Regions from separate parts of the Neobacillus sp. SM06 genome, predicted to be linked through region 2. Evidence: predicted binding sites of a transcription regulator. Region 2 holds the regulator's gene; each other region holds the start of a gene.
What was found. The regulator CtsR, encoded in region 2, represses protease genes until heat stress. The targets are predictions, from matches to a motif close to ATGGTCAATAAAGGTCAAACA.

Region 1 (10,172 bases), on a different contig from region 2:
CCTTGATAGTCTCAATGATGAACTGTTTGGCAAAATTAACGGCCGGAAAGTAGGTACAAAGCCGGTGCTTGACGGAATTGAAGCGGCAAAAAAGGCTGGATTGGGCGTTAAAATTAATATGGTTGTAAAAAAAGGCTTAAACGATTCAGAAATTATTCCAATGGCCGATTTTTGCAAGCGAGAAGGTCTGCAACTTCGGTTTATTGAATACATGGATGTCGGCTCAACAAACGGCTGGAAAATGGATGACGTTGTTACGAAGAAGGAAATTTATCAGCTGTTAAAACAACAGTATGAGTTGGAACCCGTTGAACCTGCTTATTTTGGTGAAGTGGCGAAGCTGTATCATTACAAAGGAACGAAAGTGGATGTCGGCTTTATTACATCGGTTTCGGAATCGTTCTGCAGCAGCTGTACTCGGGCACGGCTGTCAGCGAACGGACAAATCTTTACTTGTTTGTTTAACGGAAATGGCCATGATATCCGAAATATGATGAGAAACGGGGCTACAGAAGAAGAGCTTCGCAATCGAATCATTGATATCTGGGGCGGCCGCAAAGACCGTTATTCGGATGAAAGGACGTTAGCGACAGCTTCTAACCGGAAAAAGATCGAAATGTCCTATATTGGCGGTTAACTTAGGAAAGATGGGCTTGCTGGATGCGGCCCATCTTTTTTAGCCAAAGGACTCGCCAGTCGGCGAGTTTTCATTTAGCCAAAGGCTCGACAATCGGCAAGTTTTCTTTAAAATAATGAACGCCTGCTGCCATAATCGGCAGCAGGCGTTCGCCTTCTTAGTTTGTATAGCGCGGGAAGAGAATGTTATTTTCTAAATGGACATGCATAAAAGTTTGTTCTTCGAGTGCCTCCAGGCGCTTGTATACTAAACGATATGTACCGCAAGCGTCAAAAGGAAGTTCGTAATCTGCTGTTACATCACGCAGTTCCTTTAAGATTGCCCCTGCGGCATCATGTTCTTTTTCCAATTCAACAATCGCGTTGATCGCTTCTTCCCGGTTGGGTGCGGTGCCATCATTTAGCTGTTGAATAAGCGGGAATACTGTTTCCTCTTCTTTTGCCGTGTGTTCGAGCATTTCCTTTTTAAAGGCATAAAACAGTTCATAAACTTTTAAAAGCTCAGGATGGTTCTCCCCGTGAACACGGGCAACTTTTGTTACATACGGGCTTAACATTGCTAGCTCTTCTTCAAGTGGGCGATGGTATGCTAAAACAATATGCTCGATTAATGAACGTGTATCGGAATGAATCCATTCTTCCATTTCATTTTCGTTTGGTTCGCTTGCCGTGAAAAGAGTTTGCAGCTCGGCAACAATTGTTTTTGGATCAAGTCCTCTTTCCTCGGCAGCATTTGCAAGTGGAATATTTCCGCCGCAGCAGAAATCGATTCGGTGTTTTTTAAATAAATCACTTGATTTTGGCAGTTCATTGACAATATCTTTCACAAGGGTGTTTTCACTAAAAGGAAAGCTCATCCTTCATTCCTCCTTTTTTTTCTATTAAAAGAATAACGGAACCCGATCATCATTTTGGTGATATGCATCACATTTTAAGGATGATTTTTTTGGTTCTTTTTGTACTATCGCACAATTTTTCGAACATTGGTTTGAAAATTTGCCATGTTTAAAAGTTTCGTATACCCTTAAAGTGAGAAAATCGGTTGAATGAATTCATTTACATGCTTTTAGGAGCTGATAACCATGTTAGAGAGAAGAAAGCCTATTTCCGTGAGTGAAGCGGTGGCAAAAATAATGGAGACACGAGTACAAGGTGCAACGGAATACGTAACAATTGATGAAAGCTATGGAAGGTTTCTTTCTGAAGATTTGACAGCAACAAACGATGTGCCGCATTTTGATCGTGCTCCCTATGACGGGTTTGCCGTCCGCAGTGTTGATACAAGCCTTGCATCACTTTCAAACCCAGTCGAATTAGAAGTGATTGATCATATTGGTGCAGGTGCCGTATCAGATAAAGTAGTAAAAGAAAACCAAGCTGTACGAATTATGACAGGTGCAATGATGCCGGAAGGTGCTGATGCCGTCGCTATGCTCGAAGTGGTGCAAACATCTGAAAAAAACGGCAAACCCTATATTACAATTAAGCGCAACTTAAAAAAAGGTGAAAATGTGTCCTTTCGTGCTGAGGATGCAAAAGAAGGCGAAGTGTTGGTGAAAAAGGGGACAAGGATTAACCCTGGTATTCAAGCAATGCTTGCAACATTTGGCTATGCGATAGTTCCAGTTGCCAAAAAACCGATCATTGGCTTATTCGCAACCGGCACAGAATTACTTGAAGTCGATGAACCGCTCGTTCCCGGAAAAATACGCAACAGCAACTCCCATATGATTATCGCCCAAATTGAAAGGGCGGGAGGGGAAGTACAGTACTTCGGCAAACTGCCTGATGTGTTCGATACATGCTTTGAAGCAGTTAAGGATGCGATTGAAACAGTTGACCTGCTCATAACCACCGGGGGGGTCTCTGTAGGTGATTTTGATTATTTGCCGGCCATTTATGAAAAGCTTGGGGCAAAAGTGTTGTTCAACAAAGTGGGAATGCGTCCTGGAAGTGTGACAACCGTGGCACAGTACAATGGCAAAGTTTTGTTCGGTCTATCCGGCAATCCATCTGCCTGCTATGTTGGGTTTGAATTGTTTGCCCGTCCGATCATTCGGACAATGCTGTTTTCACCAAAACCGCATTTACGCAAAGAAAAAGCTGTTCTTGGCGCCGATTTTCCAAAAGCGAATCCTTTTACCCGCTTTGTCCGCAGCACTGTAACGATCGAGGAAGGCAGGTTAAAAGTATCGCCGAGTGGTGTGGATAAATCAAATATTATTATGAGCCTTGCAGGCGCCAACTCGCTGATGATTCTTCCTGGTGGCACAAGAGGGTATGAAGTAGGAACAGATGTGGAAATCCTGCTGCTTGAGGATCAAACCGGCAGTGAGTGGCCTTGGTAAATCCTTTTATTTTCCAAGTTGTTGGTTACCAAAATAGTGGAAAAACGACGGTTGTTTCCACATTGATAAAGGAATTGAACAAGTTGGGCAGGCAGGTGGCGGTGATCAAGCATCATGGTCATGGCGGCCGGCCTGAAGTCGTTGAAACGAAGGATTCTGTGCAGCATGTAGTTGCTGGCGCCTTAGCGGCAGTTGTTGAGGGTGGCGGGAGGTTGATTCTGCAAGCGGATCAGCCGTCATGGAATTTAGCCGATGAAATTCAGCTAATCCGTTTCTTTCAGCCTGACATCCTTTTAATTGAAGGTCACAAAAAGGAAAATTATCCAAAACTATTGCTGGTAAAAGAAAAAAAAGATCTTGAATTACTTCATTTCATCAGCAATATTAAAATCGTGCTGGCGTGGGAACAAGCATTGCAAAAACAGATTGAATCCATCTCCACTGCTCCGTCCTTTCTTCTCAATGACCAGCAAGGGGTAGCCTGGACGGTTCAATACATTGAGGAGCAAGTAAAGAGGATTCCTTCTCAGTCGAAAAAATGACAATTTTGTTACAATTTTAATGCAATTTCCTGCTGCTTCCGTTATACTAGAAGTAGGGGAAAATATGTTTGTTGATATAGAATCGGAAAAAGAAGGCGGAAGCCTTCTTTTTTGCATTGAAAAAGTTAATAAAATCGCCAAAATGGCTTCGATTCATGTGACATCTTTCACTTAATTTTCCTGATTCCTGACTTATAGTAGGGGTGAGTGAAAGGAGGGTGGAGGATGAAATTATTTATGCCAAAACAACACGGAGCCTGGGCAATGGTGACGGTTCCATTCTGGCTTGGTGTGATCGCAGGTGGATTTGTTTGGCAGGATGTTCCGTTTTTTCTTGGATGGGTGTTATTATACTTGGCTACCTATCCGATGCTTCTTTTATTTAAAAAGAAGAAAACGGCCTTCTATATTGGCTGGACAACGCGCTATTTGATTCCGGCTGTACTATTATTACTGTTTCCGCTCGCTGAAAATCCAGCAGTCGTTTATTTTGGTTTGCTGATGATTCCTTTTTTTATGATCAATGCTTTTTATTCTTCCCAAAACAAAGACCGTGCGTTTATGAATGATTTAAGTGCGATTTTTGCCTTTTCTTTTGCCAGTCTGGCAAGCAGTTTTTTAAGCAGCCGAATTGTCACTGGTGAATCCATCTTTGTTTTTTCCGCATCCGTGCTTTTTTTCATTGGCAGCACTTTTTATGTCAAAACAATGATACGTGAAAAAAAGAACCCGCAGTTTAAATGGCTTTCTTGGATCTATCACTTGATCCTGCCGTTGATTTGGCTGGCGTTTGGCTATTGGATCGCAGCTATTGCTGTTTTGCCAAGCTTGCTCAGGGCAGTTGGTTTTTACGGCAAACCGCTCTCAACCAAAATGGTTGGGATTTATGAAATTGCAAATGCAGCACTTTTCTTTGCGGTCATGGCTGTTCAAATCATCGTAAACTAAAAACAGCCCATAGCAGGCTGTTTTTGTATCATCAATCGATTCTGCAAATTTCAATCGGACAGTTTTCGCAGTCAATTTCAACTTTTAAATAATCAAGATCGTGTATAGTGATCGTTCCTTTATCAACTGAGATTACATTCGCTTTGCGCAAATCACTTAACAGCCGGTTGACCACTTCTCTTGACGTGCCGCAGAAATTTGCCAATTCTTGGTTTGTTAACGGCAGCTGAATTAAGATGCCGTTAGCGGTGTTTATCCCATAGCTGTTGGAGATTCGGATTAAAGTGGAATACAATGCACCTTTTTTCCCGTGAAGAACTAAGTCGCGAAATTTCGTTTGTGATTTTCGATATTGGAGGCTCATCCATTTCATAAATTCCAAGGCTAGCGGTAAGTTATGCGAGAGCTTTTCTTCAAGCGTGTCTTTCATGATTACAGCTACTTCTCCGCTCTCTGTAACCCTTCCTGTTAATAAATATCGCTGCGATGGACAAAATAAATCAATCTCGCCAATGATATCGCCGGTTGTGCACATTCTTAAACTCAATTCCCTACCGTCTGGAATCACTTTAGTCAAATGAACCATGCCGCTTTTGAGAATAAAAAGCTCATTTGCAAAGCTTCCTTCTTGGAACAGAAAAGTTCCCTTTTCAATTTTTTTTATGTGATGGACCAATTCGAAAAGTTCACTTATGGATGCCGGTAGCTCTTTGACCGTTTGCATATTGTAACCACCTTTATAAGGGGCGAACTGAATCGCTCTTTTAGAATAAACCGTTTTACAGGCTACTAACGAAATATTAATAACATCATTATATTGTTTATTTGCGATTATTCGCAATATTAGCGGGAATGAATTCATAGATTTGTCATAATTACATTTCTATTACCGGGGAAATATTTGTCGAAAGCTGAAAATAGAAAAAAGCCCAACTGGAAATAATAAAGTCAACTGCCAGTACGCGAACCAAGAACGAGCTAGCGGCGCAGTTGCTATAAATGAACGACTGTCTTCAATTTGTAAGGAGGTATGGAAGTTGGGTCAAAACCGTCAATTCAAACCAGGCCAAAAGGCGCCAAATAATGGTGTTTATATTGAAATTGGGGAAACAGGCAGCAATGTCAATCATCCGCAAAAAATCAAGTTGAACGACGGAGATTCGTTTCCGGAAACATCCAATCATAACCGCGTTTGGACGTACAGCAGAAAACCATAAGGCGCGATAAACGTTGAAAAGTCATCGAACTCGATGGCTTTTCTTTCATACATGCATGGTCTATAATGGGGTTAATAGGTCAAAAAAGGTCAAAAAGGAGTGATCGTTTGATGGATTTGAATCAAATGACAGAACGTCTGCAAAAGGGGCTGCTCGATTCACAATCGTTAGCGATCAAATCAAATCATCAAGAAGTCGATGAACCACATTTGTTTGTTTCCTTAATGAGCCAAGAGGAAAGTCTACTTCGTGCTATTTTTGTAAGAGCAGGCATCTCTAGTGAAAAGGTTCTTGAATTTTTGCAGAACGAAATCAAGAAAAAACCGCAAGTAAGCGGTACGGGTGTTGAGCAGGGGAAAGTTTATATCAGTTCAAGGCTGCAGCGGATTTTTGTTCAGGCAGACGAAAAAGCAAAGCAGTTTTCCGATGAGTATTTGTCCGTTGAGCATGTATTGCTTGGAGCGCTTGATGTGGATGATTCCGTACTGAAAAAAGCCTTTCGGCATTTTGGTGGTTCTGCTGCGGAAGTTTTACAAGCAATTAAGGAAATAAGGGGGAATCAGCGCGTGACGTCACAAAATCCTGAAGCAACCTATGAAGCCTTAAAAAAATACGGCAGGGACCTAGTTGCTGAAGTAAGAGAAGGAAAAGTCGATCCGGTCATTGGCCGAGATGCGGAAATTCGCAATGTCATTCGCATTTTATCGAGAAAGACAAAAAATAATCCGGTTTTAATCGGGGAACCGGGTGTTGGAAAAACCGCGATTGTTGAAGGGCTTGCCCAGCGCATCGTTAGAAAAGATGTTCCGGAAGGACTAAAAGACAAAACGATTTTCTCACTTGACATGAGCGCATTGATTGCTGGCGCCAAATTCCGTGGAGAATTTGAAGAACGGTTAAAGGCCGTTTTAAATGAAGTGAAAAAGAGCGAAGGAAGAATCCTATTATTCATAGATGAACTTCATACCATTGTCGGTGCCGGCAAGACCGATGGTGCGATGGATGCCGGCAATATGTTAAAACCGATGCTTGCCCGCGGGGAATTGCATTGCATTGGGGCAACAACGCTTGATGAACATCGTAAATATATTGAAAAAGATCCAGCGCTTGAACGAAGATTCCAGCAGGTACTTGTACAAGAACCAAATGTGGAAGACACCATTTCAATTTTACGCGGTTTAAAAGAACGATTTGAAGTTCATCATGGTGTCAGAATTCATGACCGTGCGCTAGTGGCAGCCGCAACTTTATCGGATCGCTATATTACGGATCGGTTTCTGCCAGATAAAGCAATTGATCTTGTTGATGAAGCATGTGCATTGATCCGAACGGAGATTGATTCAATGCCAACAGAGCTTGACGAAGTCACCCGGAAAGTGATGCAGTTGGAAATTGAGGAAGCGGCATTAAGAAAGGAACAAGATGATGTTAGCAAACGGCGTTTAGAGGTGCTGACAAAAGAACTTGCCAATCTTAAAGAACAAGCGGATGAAATGAAAGGCCGCTGGCTCCAAGAAAAAGAAAGTATCCAAAAATTGCAGGAAAAAAGGGAGCAGCTTGAGAAGCTCCGCAGGGAATTGCAAAAAGCGGAAGATGAATATGACTTGAACAGGGCTGCAGAACTGCGGCATGGAAAAATTCCGCAAGCTGAAAGAGAGTTAAAAGACTTGGAAGCAATGACAGCAGCGCGAAATGAAGAGCGGCTGCTTCGGGAAGAAGTGACAGAAGAGGAAATCTCCACTATTGTCTCAAGATGGACAGGCATCCCGCTTTCAAGATTAATGGAAGGTGAAAGGGAAAAATTGCTCCGGCTTGAAAGCCTTTTGCACAAACGGGTGATCGGCCAAGATGAGGCAGTAAGGCTTGTAACGGATGCTGTCTTGCGAGCAAGGGCTGGGATTAAAGATCCAAACCGGCCGATCGGTTCATTTTTATTTTTAGGACCGACAGGGGTTGGAAAAACAGAGCTCGCCAAGGCACTCGCAGAATCGTTATTTGATAGCGAAGAGCAAATGACAAGAATTGACATGTCCGAGTATATGGAAAAACATACAGTTTCAAGGTTAGTCGGCGCCCCTCCAGGGTACGTTGGTTATGAAGAAGGCGGTCAATTAACAGAGGCTATTCGAAGACGGCCTTATTCAGTTGTGTTGCTTGATGAGGTTGAAAAAGCCCATCCTGAAGTATTTAATATTTTATTGCAAGTGCTAGATGATGGAAGGATTACCGATTCTCAAGGGCGTATGGTTGATTTTAAAAACACGGTGATCATTATGACGTCGAATATCGGCTCGCAACTCTTGTTAGAACGAGCGGAAAAAGAAATCAGTGAGGAAACGTCCAACCGCGTTTTCCAACAATTAAGAGCCCATTTCCGCCCTGAATTCCTCAACCGCATTGACGAAACGATTCTATTTAAGCCGTTATCGATTTCGGAAATTAAAGAGATTGTCGTAAAACTAATCGGCGATTTACAGGAACGACTAAACGATCAGCAAATCGCGCTAAACCTGACGGATGCTGCAAAAGAGTTTATCGCGGCCAACGGATTTGATCCCGTTTATGGAGCCCGTCCACTGAAACGATTTATTCAGCGGAATTTGGAAACCAAATTGGCTCGCGAAATCATCGCTGGCAATGTCCGGGAACATTCCCGTATCCTGATCGATGTTGAAAACGGGGAATTGACACTCAAAGCAGTGTAAAAGACGATCGATAAACCGCGCGATATCAATGCTTTCAGAAAGCGGCACACAACAAATGGTAAAAGGTCATCCTGCTAAATTGCAGAATGACCTCTTCACAAAATTATTTTAATGGCTCTCTTTTGGTTCGTTCGGAATAACGGCTGTAATAATCGCTACAAAAACGGTAAACACAATGGCTAACAAGAGACCGGTTTCAAATTTGTAGGCAATCCCAAGCATTGAGCTGACAACATAGGTTAACATCTGTGTAAGAAGAAAAGCCCAGAATAAAGTCCAAAAATAACGCATCATTCTCACCTCAACTCGATTATAGATCTTTTTCGGATTCCTTGCATCCATACAACTGCCAGTTTCATTTATTAATCTTAACATAAGCGAAAAAAAAGATAAATGTTCAATTGGTTGATTCCGCGACTTTACAAAAATATATGGCAAGTTTGGGCTAATTTCCTTTCAGATTATGTGAACAAACATACAATAGGGTGAGGAAAATATGTAAAAGGAGATATTTCGATGGAAAACCGGAATTTTCAGCTGGATGCAGAGTGGAATATAATCCATTCTCCTGAAAAGCCTACAGGTTTTGGCATCTTACTTATTGGGGATGAACGGCATTTTGTAGATGAAAGCAAAAGCTTCTGGTTGCAGAATGAAGGCAGACTGGCGATGATCAATCAATTGAAAGAGGCAGGGTATACGATTTTTTCCTCAAATCTTTATGGACGTAACTGGGGCAGCGATGAAGCAGCAGAGCTTGCTGTTAGGCTGTATCATTATGTTTTAAGAAGCGAGATCATGAATAATAAAATTCATATCCTTGCCGAGGGAATGGGCGCACTTGTTGCTGTCAAATTATTCGAGAAATTGAAGGGTTCGATCCGCTCAACCGTATTACTCAACCCTATTTTGTCATTAAAGCATCAGTTGGAACAAGAAAAGGAGCATAAATTTTTTTATAAAAAACTGACAAAAGAGATCGAAGCTGCATATAAACAAGATTATCGCCATTTAGAAAAAGAAATTTTTTCAAGCCAGTTGAACGTTGGAGATGAAATCCCGATCAAGCTCATTCAAGTCATGACTGGCGGCAGAAGTTACAACCAAGCAAAATTAAATCAGCAGTTGTTAAAAAAGCAAATTGACAACCATGTTGTGCAAACCAGTTTTATACTGCCTGAAAAAAAGCTGCGGCTTGGCTCAATTATCGTAAAGTTTTATAAAAGCCATGAAAAAGTCCTCTAACCATCCACCCTCCCTTACTGAAGAAATAATCTCGCTAGATTTTGCATAGGATTCATTAGTACTAAGGGAGGAGATTCGGATGGACAAGGCTGTTATCATAGGTGCCTTTGAATTTATTGGATTTTATTTTTGTGAAAAAATGCTTGAAATGGGATATGAAGTACTAGGCATCCATTTTGATGATCAGGATGACAAACTGGTGGAGGAAAAAAAACTTCAAATCGGGAGAAATGCCAATTTTAGTGAAACAAAAATTGAGGATTGGCTGAATGATACCAAACAGGTTTCAGAAAAACAAATTTTTATCTTGGACTTATATGATTTGTATATCGGTCGCCGGGATGCGACATTCCAAAAGCAGCTGGTTGCAACTCAATTGGCTGAATTTTTCAAGAGTCGCAATCAGCTGAATGACACGGTTGTGTTTGTTCTTCCAATTCAATGCCTTACCGTTGATGAACGAAACGATTCCATCGGTTTGCTTAAGGATTTTTTGGAAAAATTCTCTGCTCAAGCGGATATATGCCAGTT
Region 2 (10,172 bases):
AGCGGTACGCGAGCTGGGTTCAGAACGTCGTGAGACAGTTCGGTCCCTATCCGTCGTGGGCGCAGGAAATTTGAGAGGAGCTGTCCTTAGTACGAGAGGACCGGGATGGACGCACCGCTGGTGTACCAGTTGTCTTGCCAAAGGCATCGCTGGGTAGCTATGTGCGGACGGGATAAGTGCTGAAAGCATCTAAGCATGAAGCCCCCCTCAAGATGAGATTTCCCATAGCGTCAAGCTAGTAAGATCCCTGAAAGACGATCAGGTTGATAGGTCAGAGGTGGAAGCGCGGTGACGTGTGGAGCTGACTGATACTAATCGATCGAGGACTTAACCAATGTAGTTGAATGCGCGAACTCGTTCTTCTTTTACTTCTTCTTGATTACCTAGTTTTGAGGGAATGAACCTCAACAAAATAGCTTGGCGGCAATGGCGAGAAGGTCACACCCGTTCCCATACCGAACACGGAAGTTAAGCTTCTCAGCGCCGATGGTAGTTGGAACGCAAGTTCCTGTGAGAGTAGGACGTTGCCAGGCAAAGAAAAAGACAATCCTTAAAGGATTGTCTTTTTTGTAATATCAGAATTTATATCTTAACTTATCTCTTGACTATTAAAAGGTAAAAAATGGTTTATAGAGACGTTTATCGCCATAAAGATACCAATAAAAATGAAGGAGTCCAATTCTCATATTTATCAAGATAAATGGTCACTAGAGGCTTCCCTAATGCCCAATTCTCCTGTTTTTTGGGTCAAAGCGGTCATAACTAGCTTCCTTAATGCCCGATTCCCCTGTTTTTTGGGTCAAAACGGTCATAACTAGCTTCCTTAATGCCCAATTCTCCTGTTTTTTGGGTCAAAACGGTCACTACTAGCTTCCCTAATGCCCAATTCTCCTGTTTTTTGGGTCAAAACGGTCATAACTAGCTTCCCTAATGGCCAATTCCCCTATTTTTCAGGGTGAAATGGTACTACTGGTTCCCCCGCACGCCCCCCGGAAAGCGAGTGCCTGGAGCGGAAATCAACAGACCTCGTTTATCCGCCAAACTAAAAAGGACCGGGCGGTTTTTGCCCGGTTTTTCTTGTTTGTCCATCTGTCCAACTCTTGCTCAAATCCTCACCAATCATAAGATCCATTTTTTTAGCAAGGAACAGGTTTTGCACTTCAAATAGTTGGAGAAAATATCTTAGTATTAGACCGTTGCACCGGCATTGGTTTTTCATGTATAATTAATGTCAAATATAGTCAAAGTCAGGTAGTGTCAAAAGTTCTATGAAAACTACCTAGCGATTTAATATTTCTTCCATTTACTGGGCGGGTATGCCCCCGCAACCGCTCTTGACAAACACGCCAATGGTTTGCGTTTACTTTACCAAGGGCGACGGGGACAAAAAGAAGGCATGCTAAATAGCCCTTGGTTTTTCCATTTTAAACCATTGGCTAGTTCGGTTTGTCAAGAGTTCGCTTCGCCGGATGCTAGTTTTATTCAAGGGCTCTGCTAAACAAAAAGTTAGGTAGACCGCTGCTGGATAATCCAGCGTTGAGCTAATTCCATTAACTTTGTCCATCGCGCGGGCATTGTAGGAAGCCCTGATAGTTCTGGATTCACTACCGGGACTTTGCCCTCTAAACTTGCATGTGGACGAAGGAAATTAAAGTACGCCACAAACAACGTGACAAAAGAAACTGAACCATGTTCCGACCCAAAGCCATGAGTGGAACGATAGTTGCCCTTAAAAGTGCGGTTAAGTCTCTCGATAATTTGCTTAAGAGGTCTGTATTCCGTCGAAACAGGATCGTCGTTTGTCAGCCCAATCACTTGCTTCACATCAAAGGAAATGCCGTGCTGTGCGAAGAAATGTTGGGCTAGCAGATAGATCGGATTTCCGTCTACCACAAAGGTTAAATCTTTTGGAATCTCTTTCATCTTCAATAAGACATCATCCATTGCACGAATAGCGGAAACCGTATCTCGATTCGGTGAGACCGGATAAGAAAGGATGATTTTCTTCACCGCATCGAAAAAGAAAAATAAGTAATGCCAGTGACCATTCACTCGAATATAGGTTTCATCGCCACAAAATTGATCGGAAAGCTCGTAAGGGTAATGATCAATATATGGCTTAAGCAAAAGAGCGACGCTGTTTTCGTAGTTCAAAATCGTTTGATGTGAAATGGATACACCATGGACATCCTGCATAATGGCAGCTGTTTTACGAGCTGAAAGGCCATAGTTGACATGGTAAGTTAGAATCAACCCCAATGTATGTGGAGATGCGTAAATCTTTGACAAATCCACTACTGGAAGTTCAGGTGATTCCTTGGAAAGAGGCTTAAAATCAAGGTGAAACCGGCGAAAAATGTATCGTAATTTAAATGCCTGCGGATCCTTTTTAAACCGTTTCTTTTCTTTGGAAGACATGCCGTTTAGTTTCTTTTGGTAATAGGGACAATCGTTATTTTTGCACTTGAACACGTCAAAATCTTGTCGCTCCTTAACTTTTTCAAGGGTTTTTGAACAATGAGGGCACTTAAGAATAGCCTCTTTCAAATAACGACTCTTATTGTTAAAAAGGCAGGAACATACCTTACATTGATACTGTCCTTTGCCTCCATTATTGGCATAAAGATAATCCGATGGAGCACCACACGCTGGACAGTTCATTGACTTAGGTACAATTGCTTTTGTATTTGAACGTCTTTGAACCGGTTTTAAGGGTTTACCGTTTTTCTCAAGATAATCGGTGAGGAGTTTTTGATAATCAAGTTTTTCAAAGGTTTCGATGATAGGAAGTTCATCGACTTGAAGTTTTCGATAAGGTTTATTAACAGGCGTTTCTTCAGGTTTTTCAAACATACCCTTTCCAACGAGAAGTGTAAGTAATGTTCGAATTACCTGATCTTGATGCTTGATAAATTCCATTAAATAAGTTAATAATTGAGGGTACAAACTTGTCACTTCCAATCTGGGATGTTGTGTGTGGGGTAACCTCAATTATCCTTAGATTTTAGGGGGTGGCAAGTTTTTTGCATTTTAAAGCCCACTAAATCAAGGATTTATTAACTTTTTAATATATAACTTTTGACAATACGCAAAGTCAGATAGGGGGTGCGTAGATGAGAAACATCTCCGATATCATTGAAAATTATTTAAAACATGTCTTAGAAATGAGTGAAGAGGATTTAGTCGAAATTAAGAGAAGTGAGATTGCGGATAAATTTCAGTGTGTACCATCTCAAATAAACTATGTCATTAATACTCGATTTACTATTGAACGGGGATATATCGTCGAAAGCAAACGCGGCGGCGGAGGCTATATTCGAATCATGAAAGTTCAATCTCATGATGCTGCCCAACTAATTGACCATTTATTGTCACTTTTTGATAACAGGATTAGCCAGGCAAGTGCCGAAGATGTTATTTATCGGCTTGTGCAAGAGGAAATTATTACAACAAGAGAAGCGAAAATTATGCTTAGTGTTATCGACAGATCTGTTCTTTACATCGAATTGCCATATCGGGATGAACTGAGGGCACGGATGCTTAAAGCGATGTTGACAACATTAAAATTTAAATAAACAGCAGCAGCAGGTAGGCAGAAAAGACAGCTGAGAAAATCTGTTTATAATATGATCCGAATTTACAGTAATCACAAACTTGGATTGTTTGCAGGGTTAGCCGAGGTTAAATGCCAGCCCCATTATAATCAATGTTATTGAGGGAAACATCAATGGCAGAAAGCAGGAAATCTGCTATATTGTAACGAACTTAATCAATGCAAATGATAATGTTAAAGAAAACTCGGCGATTGACAAGACTTTTGAACAAAATTTGAAGTACAGTTGAATTGCGCATACAAAATATATCGTTACTAATTCTGATTTAATGCCAAGCGAGCTGGAGGGGGAAAAATGATCTGTCAGGAGTGCAATCAAAACCCGGCAACGCTTCATTTTACGAAAATCGTAAATGGAGAAAAAACGGAAGTTCACCTTTGTGAGAAATGTGCCCAAGAAAAAGGTGAAATGTTTATGCTGCACGGAGGTTCAGGTTTTTCATTTAACAATTTACTAGCAGGCATTTTGAATATGGAGCCCGCCTTCCAACACCCCAATCAAAATGCTTTTCACCAAGAGGAAGTACTGCAATGTGAAAAGTGTTCCATGACCTATCCGCAATTTGTTAATGCAGGCCGCTTCGGGTGTTCCCATTGCTACGAGACTTTTAAAGAACAGCTCAAGCCTGTATTAAGAAGGCTTCATGGCGGGAATTGGGCACATCACGGGAAAATTCCAAAGCGGGCAGGTGGGGGGATTCACTTGCGCAAAAAAATTGAAGAGCTTAAAGGTTTGTTGAAGGAAAAAATCACCAACGAAGAATTTGAAAAAGCAGCTGAAATTAGAGACGAAATTCGTTCCCTTGAGAAAGAAGCGGCAGGGGGGGAAGAATAAATGTCACTCGAACGATTTATCAGTCAAGCAATTAGTTCATGGATGAGTGAAGAAGGGCCTGATTCAGATATTGTTTTAAGTTCGCGCATTCGTTTGGCTCGGAATTTTGAAGAATTTAAATTTCCAACCATTTTTTCTCATGAAGAAGCAAAAGCTGTCATTGAAAAAATGGAAGAGATTCATAAAGAAGCAGGTTTTAAGAAATATGGATCAATGGAATTACTGAAAATAGATGAAATGCAGCCACTGCAAAAAAGGGTGTTGGTTGAAAAACACCTCATTAGCCCTCAATTGGCAGAAGATTCACCATATGGAGCCTGCCTGGTAACAGAAAATGAAGAAGTAAGTATAATGATCAACGAGGAAGACCACCTTCGAATCCAATGTTTATTTCCGGGTCTGCAGCTTTCTGAAGCTTTACAGACAGCCAATGATATGGATGACTGGCTTGAAGGGCGCCTACATTATGCGTTTGATGAAGAGCGTGGATATTTGACCAGTTGTCCGACAAATGTAGGAACTGGGCTAAGGGCATCCGTTATGATGCACTTGCCAGGGTTAATTTTAACCCAGCAGCTGAATCGGATCATACCGGCGATTAATCAGCTAGGATTAGTGGTAAGAGGAATATATGGTGAAGGCAGTGAAGCGTTAGGGAATATATTCCAAATATCAAACCAAATAACATTGGGAAAATCGGAACAGGATATTGTTGAAGATTTACAAAGTGTTGTTAGCCAATTGATTTCTCAAGAAAGGTCTGCGCGTGACGCATTACGAAAAACTTCGGACATACAATTAGAAGACAGGGTGTATCGATCTTATGGGATTTTGACGAACAGCCGCATCATTGAAACGAAAGAAGCAGCAAGGTGTTTATCAGACGTTCGACTTGGGATTGATATGGGATACATCAAGAATGTTTCCAAAACTATTTTAAATGAATTAATGATCTTAACTCAACCGGGTTTTCTTCAGCTGTATGCCGGCGGGCCGTTAAGACCGCATGAACGGGATATTCGAAGAGCCGCCCTTATTCGGGAAAGGTTAATGATGGAACAAGATAAAAAGTAAGGAGGAAATCAATATGATGTTCGGCCGTTTTACTGAAAGAGCCCAAAAGGTGTTGGCGTTGGCACAGGAAGAAGCAATTCGTCTAGGACATAACAATATTGGCACGGAGCATATTTTGCTTGGACTAGTAAGGGAAGGTGAAGGAATTGCTGCAAAAGCTCTTTATGGTCTTGGCCTTGGAGCAGAAAAAATTCAAAAAGAAGTAGAAAATTTAATTGGGAAAGGCCAAGATACTTCACAAACGATTCATTATACACCAAGGGCTAAAAAAGTGATTGAGCTTTCAATGGATGAAGCACGCAAGCTAGGACATTCATATGTCGGAACAGAGCATATTTTACTCGGATTAATCCGGGAAGGCGAAGGTGTGGCTGCAAGGGTTCTAAACAATCTTGGAGTAAGCCTGAATAAAGCACGTCAGCAAGTCCTGCAGTTATTAGGAAGCAACGAAACTGGAGGACACCAAGGCGGTGCATCGGCAAATGCGAATACCCCAACATTAGACAGCCTTGCCCGCGATCTTACCGCAATTGCCCGTGAAGGCAGCTTGGATCCAGTCATCGGCCGTGCAAAAGAAATTCAGCGGGTCATTGAGGTGCTCAGCCGCCGGACGAAAAACAACCCCGTCTTAATCGGCGAACCGGGCGTTGGAAAAACGGCGATTGCTGAAGGGCTTGCCCAGCAAATCGTGAATAATGAAGTCCCAGAGATTCTGCGTGACAAGCGCGTTATGACCCTTGATATGGGAACCGTGGTTGCAGGCACAAAGTATCGAGGTGAATTTGAGGATCGCTTAAAGAAAGTAATGGACGAAATCCGTCAAGCAGGCAATATTATTTTGTTTATTGATGAGCTTCATACGTTAATTGGTGCCGGCGGTGCTGAAGGTGCAATTGATGCCTCCAATATTCTAAAGCCTTCTTTAGCCCGAGGCGAGCTGCAATGCATCGGAGCAACGACGCTTGATGAATATCGGAAATACATTGAAAAAGATGCTGCACTGGAACGGCGTTTTCAGCCAATCCGTGTTGATGAACCGACCCTTGAAGAATCGATTCAAATTTTACAAGGTTTGCGGGATCGTTATGAGGCTCACCATCGCGTGTCCATTAAAGATGATGCGATTGAAGCAGCGGTTAAACTGTCCGACCGCTATATTTCCGACCGCTTTTTACCGGACAAAGCAATCGACTTAATTGATGAAGCCGGTTCAAAAGTGCGGCTTCGTTCCTACACAACGCCGCCGAATCTAAAGGAATTGGAAGCAAAGTTGGAAGAAGTCCGAAAAGAGAAGGATGCAGCAGTGCAAAGCCAGGAATTTGAAAAAGCAGCTTCATTGAGAGATTCGGAACAGCGGTTGCGTGAACAGCTCGAAGAAACGAAAAAGAACTGGAAAGAAAAACAAGGACAAGAAAATAGTGAAGTTACAGTTGAAGATATTGCAAACGTCGTTTCCAGCTGGACGGGAATCCCGGTCTCCAAACTGGCACAAACAGAAACAGAAAAGCTGTTAAACTTGGAAGAGATTTTACATTCGCGCGTGATTGGTCAAGAAGAGGCTGTCAAAGCAGTGTCGAAGGCTGTTCGCCGTGCGAGGGCAGGATTAAAGGATCCAAAGCGGCCAATTGGCTCATTTGTCTTCCTTGGTCCGACTGGTGTTGGTAAAACAGAACTTGCCCGTGCCCTTGCCGAGGCAATGTTTGGCGACGAGGATGCGATGATTCGCATTGATATGTCGGAGTATATGGAAAAACATTCAACATCACGGCTAGTCGGTTCACCTCCGGGATATGTCGGCTATGAAGAAGGCGGACAATTAACGGAAAAAGTTCGCAGAAAGCCTTACTCCGTTATTCTGCTTGATGAAATAGAAAAAGCGCATCCAGATGTCTTCAATATTCTATTGCAAGTATTGGAAGATGGCCGCTTAACAGATTCAAAAGGCAGAACCGTTGATTTCCGCAATACCGTTTTGATTATGACTTCCAATGTGGGCGCAGAGGCTCTTAAACGGAACAAGTACGTTGGATTTAATATTCAAGACGGCGAGCAGGATTATAAAGATATGAAGAGCAAGGTGATGGAAGAGCTGAAAAAAGCATTCCGCCCTGAATTCTTAAACCGGATTGATGAAATCATTGTTTTCCATGCGCTAGAGAAAAAACATTTACAGGAAATTGTTACGCTGCTATCTGATCAGCTAATTAAACGTCTAAAAGAAATGGATATTTCGATTGAATTAACAGATGCAGCGAAAGATAAAATTTCAAAAGAAGGCTATGATCCGGAATATGGAGCACGTCCGCTTCGCCGTGCGATTCAAAAGCACATTGAAGACCGCCTTTCAGAAGAGCTTTTAAGAGGAACATTAAAAATAGGGCAGCATACGGTAATTGATGTAGCTGATGATGAGTTTGTTGTCCGGACACAAACAAGTCTTGTCAAATAAAGGTTTACACTTTAACCATTATTAAAGGGAAACTGATAAGAGGTACACGTAAATATTGTTCATCGTGTACCTCTTTGTATTTTTAATGGAAGGAAGAAAGTTGATGGTAAAAAGAAAAACGAAGTTCATGTGTCAGGCATGCGGCTATGAATCACCCAAATGGATGGGAAAATGCCCTGGCTGTGGAGAGTGGAACAAAATGGTGGAAGAAGTCGAAGTGACAGGATCCAACCGTCGTGGAGCGTTTGCCCATTCGCAGGGGGGAACAGCTGCTTTGTCAAAACCTGCCCCCATTACTTCGATCGAAACAGTGAGTGAGCCGAGAGTCCTGACAGACTTAAAAGAATTGAACCGTGTTTTGGGCGGCGGCGTCGTAAAGGGATCCCTTGTGTTAATTGGCGGTGACCCGGGGATTGGGAAATCAACGCTGCTGTTGCAAGTTTCTTCACAGTTGGCAAGAAAGGGCAATAAAGTTTTGTACATATCGGGAGAAGAATCCTTAAGACAAACGAAATTGCGTGCCGACCGATTGGCTATTTCGGCAGATACGCTCTTTGTCTATGCTGAAACGAATCTGGAACAGATCAATCGAACGATTGAAAATGAAAGCCCGGGATTTGTCATCATAGATTCGATTCAAACGATTTATCATCCGGAAGTCACTTCTGCACCGGGTAGCGTTTCCCAAGTCCGAGAATGTACGGCCGAGTTAATGAGAATCGGTAAAACGAAAGGGATTGCCATCTTTATCGTCGGGCATGTGACAAAAGAGGGTTCGATCGCCGGACCGAGATTGCTGGAACATATGGTCGATACCGTTCTTTATTTCGAAGGGGAAAGGCATCATACGTACAGAATCTTGCGGGCTGTCAAAAACCGTTTCGGTTCGACCAATGAAATGGGCATCTTTGAAATGAAAGAATTTGGGCTGGAAGAGGTCGAGAACCCTTCAGAGATTTTCCTTGAAGAAAGGTCACGCGGAGCGGCAGGGTCCACTGTTGTTGCTTCAATGGAGGGAACACGTCCCGTATTAGTGGAAATCCAGGCATTGATTTCACCGACAAGTTTTGGAAATCCAAGGCGAATGGCAACGGGCATTGATCATAACAGGGTCCCTTTATTGATGGCTGTTTTAGAAAAAAGGGTGGGAATGCTTCTGCAAAATCAAGATGCCTATTTGAAGGTTGCTGGAGGAGTAAAATTAGATGAGCCGGCAATTGATTTAGCGATTGCTGTCAGCATTGCTTCCAGCTTCCGGGATAAGCCGACGAAGCCAACGGACTGCTTTATTGGAGAAGTGGGATTAACGGGTGAAATCAGAAGGGTATCGCGAGTTGAGCAGCGGGTTCAAGAGGCTGCAAAGCTAGGGTTTGAACGAGTCATTTTACCTAGAAATAATCTAAGTGGATGGCAAGCTCCGGCAGGGATTGAACTGATTGGGGTTTCATCTGTTCGCGAAGCGTTAAGGGCAGCATTTGGCGAATAAATCACTGAAAGGTTAAAGAAGCCATTTCTGATTGGGGGATGGAAAAAGGTCGTTGATTATCGCTTTGGAAGTATGCTAGAATAGATGATTTTGCTTATATTTGACAGTCGATTTTTCCGATGCTACCCTAAGAGAAGAAAAGGATTTAGTTTGGGTGTTGTTTACATTTTTGTTTCAATTGGAAAAAATATGTGTGATAAAAGGTTTCAAATCAGGGATTATGTTTATAATGAGTAAAAGGAGGTGAAGGAATGTTAAAACGTATTGTTCAAGTGTGTTTCCTGATCACTGGGGGAACACTTGGTATTTTGTTAATTCCGCAGCTATTATCATTAGTAAACATGGGTAACATTCCGGCGATCAATAACTCGTATGTTACGGTTATTCTTGGTGCTATTATTTTTTATCTTATAACTTTTTGGGCAGTGGATTATGTCATTGATTTTATAAAATGGGCAGAGGATTCACTTGTGAAAGTTCCTGTTGCAGACGTGCTGTTTGGCAGTGTCGGGTTGATTTTCGGGCTACTGGTTGCTTTTCTCATCGGATTTGCGCTCAATGCCATCAAGCTGCCAATTTTAAATACCGTTGCACCAATTTTGCTGACACTATTGTTTGGCTATTTAGGTTTTCAAGTTGGATTTAAAAAACGGGATGAATTGTTGAGCCTGTTTACAAACCGAATTGGTAAAAAGAAAACGGGTGAAGAGGAAAG
Region 3 (10,172 bases), on a different contig from region 2:
ATTCCCAGCAGACGGGGTTTTTATCTATGTCGGCATGCTGCCGTTGTCAAAGCCGTTTGTAAGCCTTGGAATTACCAATGAAAACGGCTATATTGAAACGAATGAGCAAATGGAAACAAAAGTTCCCGGCATTTTTGCTGCCGGCGATATCCGCGAAAAAACGTTGCGCCAGATCGTGACCGCTACAGGTGATGGCAGCATCGCCGCGCAAAGTGCTCAGCACTATGTTGAAGAGCTAAAAGAAGCGGCGAAAGCAAAATAGGTTTTTCAGCAAAACGGGCGTTAGAGTACCATCCTAACGCCCGTTTCTCAATTTTGTTTCGACAAACCGGCCGTTAGAGTACCTTTCAAACGCCCGTTTCACAAGATTTTTCGACAAATTGGTCATTGGGGCCCCTTCCTCACCCCAGTTACGGGGCTAACTACAAAAACTTCACAAAAACGTTACCGGCTTTTAATTCTTTTGTAACAAGAGTGAAATATTGGCAGGGTATGATAATATTAGTAATTGACCCCCTTTAAAATATAATCCTTTTCGCACAGGTGAACCACCTGTGTTCTTTTTTTAGCCAATCAAAAATTGCAGGTCAGCACCGTTAGTAACAAAAACAACAAATTTGTTATTCATTGTGACTGAATTTGAAAAATAGTATAATGAAAAGAATCAATAAGCTTATTTTACGAAAAAGTTGTACATAGCGGTTGAGGTGAGGAAGATGCAGCGTGTCACCAATTGTGTCTTGTTGCGGGATAATCAAGTGTTGTTGCTTCAAAAGCCCCGGCGCGGCTGGTGGGTGGCTCCAGGCGGCAAGATGGAACCTGGGGAATCCGTACGCGATTCCTGTGTTCGGGAGTTCCGGGAAGAAACAGGAATTTATCTGAAAAATCCACAACTAAAAGGCGTTTTTACCTTTATTATGAAAGAAAACAATCAAGTCACTTCCGAGTGGATGATGTTTACCTTCATGGCGACGGACTCGGATGGAGTGCGTTTTGAGGAAAGTGTTGAGGGTAAACTGGCTTGGCAGCCGATTGATCAAATTGCTTCTTTGCCAATGGCACCGGGCGATCACCATATTCTTGATTACATGGTTCACGGAAAAGGGATCATCTATGGAACGTTTACGTATACACACGATTTTGAACTAATAAGCTATCGATTGGATCCGAGCTGATTAAATAGGAGGAATTAAAATGAGTACCGGTTCGACAAGCGATACGCAAATGGTCATCATTACAGGGATGTCCGGAGCGGGAAAAACCGTAGCCATTCAAAGCTTTGAAGATTTGGGCTTCTTTTGTGTTGACAATTTACCGCCAACTTTGCTGCCGAAATTTTTAGAACTGATGAAGGAATCCGGGAATAAGATGAATAAAGTAGCGCTTGTAATGGATTTGCGCGGTCGGGAATTTTTTGATCACCTTTTTAAAGCATTGGATGATTTGGCAGAAACTTCATGGGTGACACCGCAAATTTTGTTTTTGGATGCAGACGACTCAACGCTTGTTCGGCGCTACAAAGAAACACGGAGAACCCATCCCCTTGCACCGTCAGGCCTTCCGCTTGAAGGAATACAGCTGGAGCGGGAACTGCTTGAGGAGTTAAAAGGAAGAGCCCAGCTGATTTACAATACATCGCAAATGAAGCCCCGCGAACTTCGTGAAAAGATTTTAAACGAATTTTCGTTGAACAAGAAAACCATTTTTACCGTCAATGTCATGTCGTTTGGCTTTAAATACGGACTTCCGATCGATGCTGATCTTGTATTCGATGTGCGTTTTTTACCCAATCCGCATTATATTGAGCATATGCGGCCAAAAACGGGCTTGGATGAAGATGTATCCAGCTATGTGTTAAAATGGAGTGAAACACAAAAATTTCTGGAAAAAGTGACAGAGCTCCTCAGTTTTATGCTTCCTCATTATATGAGAGAAGGGAAAGCCCAGCTTGTAATTGCGATTGGGTGTACCGGAGGGCAGCATCGCTCTGTCGCTCTGGCGGAATATATTGGTCGCCATTTTGAAAAAGATTACCATACCCAAATTACGCACCGTGACATTGAGAGGAGAAAGGACACGACAAAATGAGTCAATTGGAACAGCCTAGAATTGTCATCATTGGCGGTGGAACAGGCCTCCCTGTCTTATTAAGAGGGATGAAGAAGTACCCTGTTGATATTACCGCAATTGTAACGGTTGCAGATGATGGCGGCAGTTCAGGAAGATTGCGCGATGATTTGCATATTCCTCCTCCAGGTGATATTCGCAATGTTTTAGCTGCTTTATCGGATGTGGAACCCTTGATTGAAGAGATGTTCCAGCATCGGTTCAAAACATCCAATGAACTATCCGGCCATTCATTAGGAAATTTGATCTTGGCTGCGATGACATCGATAACAGGGAACTTTGTTCATGCGATACAAGAAATGAGCAAAGTGTTGAATGTGCGTGGCAAGGTATTGCCGGCAGCGAATCAAAGTGTTGTCTTAAATGCCCAGTTTGAAGATGGGACGGTTGTGTCCGGTGAATCGAAAATTCCCTATTCGGGTAAAAAAATCCACAGGGTGTTTTTAACGCCTAACGACATTGAGCCGCTTCCGGAAACGATACAGGCGATTCGCCAGGCTGACTTGATTATTATTGGCCCAGGAAGTTTGTATACAAGTATTCTTCCAAACCTGCTTGTTCCCATGCTAGGGAAAGAAGTTTGCCGCTCACGCGCGAAAAAAGTCTATATTTGCAATTTGATGACACAAGCGGGTGAAACACTTGGATTCACAGCAAGCGACCACGTTAAGGCCATTTTTGACCATCTGGATTGTCCCTTTATCGATACGATCTTAGTCAACAATGAAGAGATTCCAGCCGATGTTGTGCTTCGGTATAAAAAAGAACTGGCACACCCAGTTCAGTACGATCTTCCGCGACTATTTGAGTTAGGCTTGGAAGTTGTCCATGGTGATATTGCTATTTTGGAGCATGGAGCACTGAGACATGACCCAAAAAAGGTGGCCGAAATTTTATATAATTTACTAATTGCTGAAACCAAAAATCGGTTTGAAGCGTATTAATAGATGGCTGGCTGATTTTTTTCAAAAAATGCAGTAAGAGAAGCGGATGAATGGCAATAGTGCCAGCAAGTAGGGGGGTGAAAGGATGTCTTTCGCTTCGGAAACGAAAAAAGAATTAACGACGCTTGAGGTTAAATCCTGCTGCAGCCGCGCCGAGCTTTCCGCATTAATTCGCATGAATGGATCGCTATCCTTCTCGAATCGCAAGCTGGTAGTCGATATTCAAACGGAAAACGCGGCGATTGCCAGAAGAATTTATACCCTCATTAAAAAAAGCTATGATGTGCAAGTAGAACTGCTCGTACGCAAGAAAATGCGGCTAAAGAAAAACAATGTCTACATTGTCCGCCTCGCCCAGCAGGCAAGAGAAATTTTGGAGGATTTAAAAATCCTTGGCGAAGGATTTACCTTCATCCACGATATTTCAACAGATTTAATCAAAAAGAAATGTTGTAAGCGTTCTTATTTAAGGGGTGCTTTTCTTGCCGGCGGTTCCGTTAACAACCCGGAGACGTCATCGTACCATTTGGAAATTTTTTCACTTTATAAGGAGCATAATGACTCTTTATGTGAATTAATGAATATGTTTGGGCTGAACAGCAAGACGCTTGAACGAAAAAAAGGCTATATCACGTATTTGAAAGAAGCCGAAAAAATTACGGAATTTTTAAACGTGATTGGTGCCCATCATGCACTGCTCCGCTTTGAAGACGTCCGAATTGTCAGGGATATGCGCAACTCGGTGAACCGCCTTGTCAATTGCGAGACGGCCAACTTAAATAAGACGATTGGCGCGTCGCTCAGACAGGTTGAAAATATTCGGTTTATCGAGCAGACAGTCGGGCTGCAGGTGCTGCCCGAAAAATTGCGGGAAATTGCCGAACTCCGAGTAACGTATCAGGATGTAACATTGAAGGAGTTAGGGGAAATGGTTTCCGGGGGTGCGATCAGCAAGTCGGGAATCAATCACCGTTTGCGAAAAATCGATGAAATTGCGGAGAAAATCAGAGCCGGTGAAACGGTTCCGAAAAAATAGATAGAAAAAATTGAGGAGGTTTTGGAAAAAATGGTCGTAAAACAAGTGGAAGTAAGATTAAAAACCGGACTTCAAGCCCGTCCGGCTGCCCTGTTTGTTCAGGAAGCAAACCGTTTTTCAGCTGAACTATTTCTTGAAAAGGATGGAAAAAAGGTAAATGCGAAAAGCATTATGGGGTTAATGAGCCTTGCGGTTGGTTCCGGGTCAATGGTTAGCATTATTGCCAATGGTGATGACGAACAGGCTGCCATCGCAGCTTTAAGCGATTATATTCAAAAAGAAAATTAAAAAAAGAGTTTGACAAAGATTTGTCAAACTCTTTTTCTTAGTCAAAACTTATTTCTTTTCTTTTGACTGTTCATTCCGGGTAATAATGTGGTCGATCAAGCCGTATTCAAGAGCACGTTCAGCGGTCATGAAATTGTCGCGATCCGTATCTTTTTGGATGACTTCAAGCGGCTGGCCTGTGCGTTCTGCTAAAATCGTATTTAATTTTTCACGAAGGAAAAGAATCCGTTTTGCCGCAATTTCGATTTCAGTCGCCTGGCCTTGTGCGCCGCCAAGTGGTTGGTGGATCATCACTTCCGCGTTTGGAAGGGCATAGCGCTTGCCTTTTTCACCAGCTGCAAGAAGGAAGGCCCCCATGGATGCAGCCATACCGATGCAAACGGTTGAAACTTGCGGTTTAATATACTGCATCGTGTCGTAGATCGCCATCCCGGCAGTAATGCTGCCGCCTGGGCTATTAATATATAGGGTGATATCCTTTTCCGGGTTTTCCGCCTCTAGAAACAATAATTGTGCTACAATCGAGTTGGAAACATTATCATCAATTGCGCTGCCGAGCATAATGATGCGGTCTTTTAACAAACGGGAATAAATATCGTAGGCTCTTTCACCCCGGTTGGTTTGTTCGATTACGGTAGGGATCAAATTCATTGCCTGTTCCTCCTTTAATATGTAACTTGTTTTGAAAATCGTTCGTACTGTAATCATACACTAATGGTCAATAAAGGTCAAACAAATCAGCTCTTGTTTCGCTCGACAAACTTTGAAGAATTTCGTAAGCTTAAAGCGCTTGACCAAAAAGGAAGACTGCCACAAATTTTTAATTAGTAAAAAGACCTCAAATTCATCATATCCAAGTTTACAGGTTTTAAACATTTCCCCCCTTGCAAAACGGACAAACATCGCATATAATATAAAAGTCGCTTGCATTATTTGCCCTCGTGGTGCAACGGATAGCACGCAAGATTCCGGTTCTTGAAATTCGGGTTCGAGTCCTGACGAGGGCGTACGAAAAACAAATAAGTTCCTATGTTTGTAAGAGTTTTGTACAGGCATAGGAACTTTTTTTCTTTGTATTCTTTTGCATTTTTGATAGCTATCATTTTATCTGTGAACAAAATGCAAAAATTGTTAAAATGATGAAGATCTTTTATTGCAATACTATTGATTAAAAATGGTACAATCAAAGTCAATTCACAAAAAGTCTTGAAATAAATAGATAAAAGGGAAGGACAATGGATGAAATTGTTGCAAATATCGAAAGTAAATCCTCACTTAATTGAAGATTTTACATGTTTCTTTTCTTCTTATAAGCAGTTCGGGCAGAGGTTAAAAGAAGATCATGAAAAAATAGATTATTTCTTAAAAGACATGGTTTATAAAGTAGCAGATCTCTAATTCAAAAAAAATGAAATACATATCTTAGAAATTAATCCATGCTGAATTACCCCCAACCAATACCCCTTTCTTTTCCCCCCTACACCAAATCATCATCGTCATGTAAAATAGAGAAAGGGGGTGCGAAGATGGATTTAAAGACTGGTTTATGGCAGCAGCAGACATTGAAATTGGCGATGACACAAGAATTGACGCAGGCGATTGCGCTGCTGCAATACTCAACACAGGAACTGACCGAGTTTTTGGAAGCGAAGGCGTTGGAAAATCCCCTTTTCACAATCGAAAGACGCCAGCGGGCAAAACGAGTAAAAACCGATAAACAACAAACCGATTGGGTGGAGCAAATTGCGGATACCCCTTTTTCCCTTGAAGACGATTTGATTGACCAATTAGACGTCAAAAAGTATTCGATTGAGCAATTGGCTCTCATTCGGATGGTGATTAGAGACTTAGATGAAAACGGTTACTTTAGAGGGAGAGTACAGGAACTTGCGGAAAAATTGCATGTCCCTCAGGCGATGGTCGAAAGAAGCATTGCCATCATTCAAACGCTTGAACCAGCCGGAATTGGAGCAACTTGTCTACAAGAATGCCTGCTGCTGCAGGTAAAACGGAAGGAACCGGAAAATGAACTGGCGATCACGATTCTTGAGAATTATTTTTTTCCGTTCGCTGAAAAGAAGTGGAAAATGATTGCGAAAGAATTGCAGGTTACATTAAAGGAGATCCAGGCGGTCTCGGACTTTATCCAGAAACTTAATCCGAAACCGTGCGCGGGATATACGGCTGCTTCACCACCATACCTGATTCCGGATGCAGTGATTGAATGGGATGGTAGCGATTTTTCCGTCCGTTTGTGGGAGGCAGCATTGCCGAAAATCGAGTTCAATACCCAATATTATCAAAAGTTTTCGGCTCAAGGTGATCGGCACGTGCAGCAATTTTTGCAGGAAAAGTATCAAGACTATCAATGGATTGCCAAGAGCATTGAACAACGAAAAGAAACGGTGAAGAAAGTCGTTTTAAAAATCGTTGAAAAACAGCTGGATTTTTTTCGAAAAGGCCCGGAATTTTTGCAGCCAATGACAATGAAGGAAATGGCGAACGAGCTGGCCGTTCATGAATCGACAATCAGCCGTGCTGTAAGGGAAAAATATGTGCAGACCCCAAATGGAACTTTCCCGTTAAAATTCTTTTTTACAAGTACGGTTCAGACTGTTTCAGATGAAAGCACTTCATCTTCTCAGGTGAAAAATTTGATTGCGCGCCTTGTAGATCGCGAAGATAAGCAAAAGCCCTATTCAGATCAAGAGCTGGTTGATTTACTAAAAGATCGCGACGGGATTCTGCTATCGCGGAGGACGGTTGCTAAATACCGCGATCAGTTAGGAATTCCATCTTCCGCCAAACGGAAACGGTATTAACGATCGAAAGGAATGTGGGCGATGCACCATATTATTTTGTACACCCGTGACGGCTGCCATTTATGTAAAAAAGCAAAACAAGACTTAATGGAATTGAAAAACGAACTTTCTTTTTCATTTGAAGAAAAAAATATCGCGCAAAGTGATGAGCTCACAGAGCAATATGGTTTGATGATTCCCGTTGTTGTAATTGACGGGGATGTGGTCACATATGGATTTGTTAACAAGTTTGACATAAGTAAACGTTTGCAGTGAAAAACCCAAAGGATAATAGTTGAAATCGCATAGTACTCCTGCTAGAATGAAAAATGTGCCAGGGGTAATTTTTTTTGATTGTAGTGGGACATAATACGTCTACGCGGGATGTGAACCGACCAACTACATGTAATTAAAGGGGCATGAATTCATGCGGGAATTTATTGATATTCAACGAAAATTATTACCCGATCTTTTACAAGTTATTCAGAAACGCTACTCCATTCTAAGGTACATAGGTTTGATGCAACCTGTTGGCCGACGAAGCCTTGCTGCAAGCCTTGGTTTTACAGAAAGAACACTTCGGAGTGAGGTAGAATTCCTTAAGGATCAAAACTTACTTACAGCAGGCAGTGCCGGAATGCGGTTAACGCTTGAAGGAAAGAACTTGCTGGAAGATCTTGAAGGCATTATGCGGGAAATTAAGGGTATAGACGTAATGGAAATGGAACTAAAGCATCGGCTCGGGATCCATAGGGTAATGATTGTGCCGGGCGATGTAGATGAGTCTCCAATGGTTAAAAATGAGCTTGGGAAGGCTTGTGCATCCTGCATGAAAGTGCTGCTAAACGGAGAAAATATCATCGCTGTGACTGGCGGCTCCACGATGGCTGCCGTTGCTGAAATGCTTACCCCTGAACTTGGCGAAAAGAAATTGCTTTTTGTCCCGGCACGCGGCGGAATCGGCGAAGACGTCCAGAATCAGGCAAACACGATTTGCTCCAATATGGCGGCACATACCAACTCCAGGCATCGGGTTCTCTATGTCCCTGATCAGGTCAGCCCGGACATTTATGAATCATTGATCAGAGAGCCAGCCATTCATGAAGTACTCGGTCTGATCCAGTCGGCAAGCATGGTTTTGCACGGGATTGGAGATGCTATGACAATGGCCAGACGCCGAAAAACGAGCCCTGAAGATTTGGAAAAAATCAAAAAGGAAAAAGCAACCGGGGAAGCGTTTGGTTATTACTTCAACGAAGCGGGCGAAATTGTCCATAAAGTCGCAACCATTGGCCTGCAGCTCGATGATCTCGAACGCATTCCAAATGTGATTGCGGTCGCAGGCGGGAAGTCGAAGGCAAAAGCGATCCGCGCCTATCTGAAGCAAGCTCCTTCATCCACGATTTTAATCACCGATGAAGGTGCGGCAAACCAGTTATTAAAAGGGTAACCCCTTTTTAAATAAATTTTAATTCTGCATCACAAAAAAGGAGGAAATTTCTCATGACAGTTAAAGTAGGTATTAATGGATTTGGACGTATCGGACGCAATGTGTTCCGTGCAGCTCTTAAAAATTCAAATGTTGAAATCGTTGCAATCAATGATTTAACAGATGCAAAGATGCTTGCACATCTTTTAAAATATGATTCCGTTCATGGGACTCTTGCAGAAGATGTTACCGTTGATGGTGAATATTTGGTTGTTGGCGGCCAAAAAGTAAAAGTTATCGCAGAGCGCGATCCTGCACAACTTGGCTGGGGAGACCTTGGCGTAGAAGTAGTCGTTGAATCTACCGGCCGCTTTACAAAACGCGAAGATGCTGCAAAGCACTTGGAAGCTGGCGCGAAGAAAGTCATTATCTCTGCACCTGCAAACAACGAAGACATTACCATTGTTATGGGTGTTAACGAAGACAAATACGATGCTGCAAACCATCATGTGATTTCGAATGCATCTTGTACAACAAACTGCTTGGCACCATTTGCAAAAGTGTTAAACGACCAGTTCGGCATCAAACGCGGTATGATGACAACTGTTCACTCTTATACAAATGACCAGCAAATCCTTGACCTGCCACACAAAGACTACCGTCGCGCCCGTGCTGCTGCTGAGAACATGATTCCTACTTCTACTGGTGCTGCAAAAGCTGTTGCATTGGTTCTTCCTGAATTAAAAGGAAAATTAAACGGTATGGCAATGCGCGTTCCAACACCAAACGTGTCAATCGTTGACTTAGTTGCTGAATTGGACAAAGACGTTACAGTTGAAGAAGTAAACACTGCGCTAAAAGAAGCTGCAGAAGGCCCGTTAAAAGGGATCTTAAATTACAGCGACCTTCCATTGGTTTCTCGTGACTACAATGGCTGCACAGCATCTTCTACAATCGATGCATTATCAACAATGGTGATCGAAGGAAACATGGTAAAAGTATTGTCTTGGTATGATAACGAGGTTGGTTACTCAAACCGTGTTGTTGACCTTGTTGACTATATCGCTTCAAAAGGACTTTAATTTTTCAAAGAATGGGCTTGGAATTCATATCCAAGAACATCTATAATGATAATCGTGATTAGAATGCTTTTAAAAGGGGAGCGGGGAGGATTCCCCTCTCCCCTTTCCATTTTCCCCTAAATTGAGGAGGTCCTTTTTCAGATGAATAAGAAAACCTTAAAAGATGTTGAAGTAAGTGGAAAACGTGTATTTTGCCGTGTTGATTTCAATGTACCGATGCAGGATGGGAAAATCACTGACGAAACAAGAATTCGCGCCGCTTTGCCAACGATTCAATACTTGACAGAGCAAGGAGCAAAAGTGATTTTGGCAAGCCACCTTGGCCGTCCAAAAGGAAAAGTGGTCGAAGAAATGCGCTTAACCCCTGTAGCTGCCCGCCTTGGAGAACTGCTTGGCAAAGAAGTAAAAAAAGCGGATGAAGCGTACGGCAACTCCGTCAAGGCACTGATTGACACAATGGCAAAC

Region 1: the regulator CtsR is predicted to act here: its motif matches at 5,767-5,787, upstream of clpB (ATP-dependent chaperone ClpB).
Region 3: the regulator CtsR is predicted to act here: its motif matches at 5,110-5,130, upstream of clpP (ATP-dependent Clp endopeptidase proteolytic subunit ClpP).

What each region holds. Positions count from the first base shown of each region.
Region 1 covers NZ_JBNWEO010000013.1:450,967-461,138, reverse strand. Annotated here, with positions in the region: gene moaA (GTP 3',8-cyclase MoaA) at 1-637, shown strand, start outside; gene ric (iron-sulfur cluster repair di-iron protein) at 795-1,493, opposite strand; gene ACQYAD_RS07325 (molybdopterin molybdotransferase MoeA) at 1,719-2,984, shown strand; gene mobB (molybdopterin-guanine dinucleotide biosynthesis protein B) at 2,972-3,526, shown strand; gene ACQYAD_RS07315 (YwiC-like family protein) at 3,752-4,474, shown strand; gene ACQYAD_RS07310 (Crp/Fnr family transcriptional regulator) at 4,506-5,198, opposite strand; gene ACQYAD_RS07305 (YjzC family protein) at 5,512-5,691, shown strand; gene clpB (ATP-dependent chaperone ClpB) at 5,802-8,396, shown strand; gene ACQYAD_RS07295 (YjzD family protein) at 8,505-8,690, opposite strand; gene ACQYAD_RS07290 (hydrolase) at 8,913-9,641, shown strand; gene ACQYAD_RS07285 (hypothetical protein) at 9,721-10,172, shown strand, end outside.
Region 2 covers NZ_JBNWEO010000017.1:142,333-152,504, forward strand. Annotated here, with positions in the region: rRNA gene ACQYAD_RS13985 (23S ribosomal RNA) at 1-335, shown strand, start outside; rRNA gene rrf (5S ribosomal RNA) at 417-533, shown strand; gene ACQYAD_RS13995 (IS6 family transposase) at 1,507-2,946, opposite strand; gene ACQYAD_RS14000 (CtsR family transcriptional regulator) at 3,114-3,575, shown strand; gene ACQYAD_RS14005 (UvrB/UvrC motif-containing protein) at 3,909-4,448, shown strand; gene ACQYAD_RS14010 (protein arginine kinase) at 4,449-5,522, shown strand; gene clpC (ATP-dependent protease ATP-binding subunit ClpC) at 5,536-7,971, shown strand; gene radA (DNA repair protein RadA) at 8,075-9,457, shown strand; gene ACQYAD_RS14025 (PIN/TRAM domain-containing protein) at 9,709-10,172, shown strand, end outside.
Region 3 covers NZ_JBNWEO010000005.1:70,495-80,666, forward strand. Annotated here, with positions in the region: gene trxB (thioredoxin-disulfide reductase) at 1-262, shown strand, start outside; gene ACQYAD_RS00525 (NUDIX hydrolase) at 717-1,175, shown strand; gene rapZ (RNase adapter RapZ) at 1,195-2,088, shown strand; gene ACQYAD_RS00535 (gluconeogenesis factor YvcK family protein) at 2,085-3,071, shown strand; gene whiA (DNA-binding protein WhiA) at 3,157-4,107, shown strand; gene ACQYAD_RS00545 (HPr family phosphocarrier protein) at 4,138-4,395, shown strand; gene clpP (ATP-dependent Clp endopeptidase proteolytic subunit ClpP) at 4,444-5,103, opposite strand; tRNA gene ACQYAD_RS00555 (tRNA-Arg) at 5,331-5,402, shown strand; gene rpoN (RNA polymerase factor sigma-54) at 5,922-7,217, shown strand; gene ACQYAD_RS00565 (glutaredoxin family protein) at 7,239-7,472, shown strand; gene ACQYAD_RS00570 (sugar-binding transcriptional regulator) at 7,624-8,646, shown strand; gene gap (type I glyceraldehyde-3-phosphate dehydrogenase) at 8,700-9,707, shown strand; gene ACQYAD_RS00580 (phosphoglycerate kinase) at 9,849-10,172, shown strand, end outside.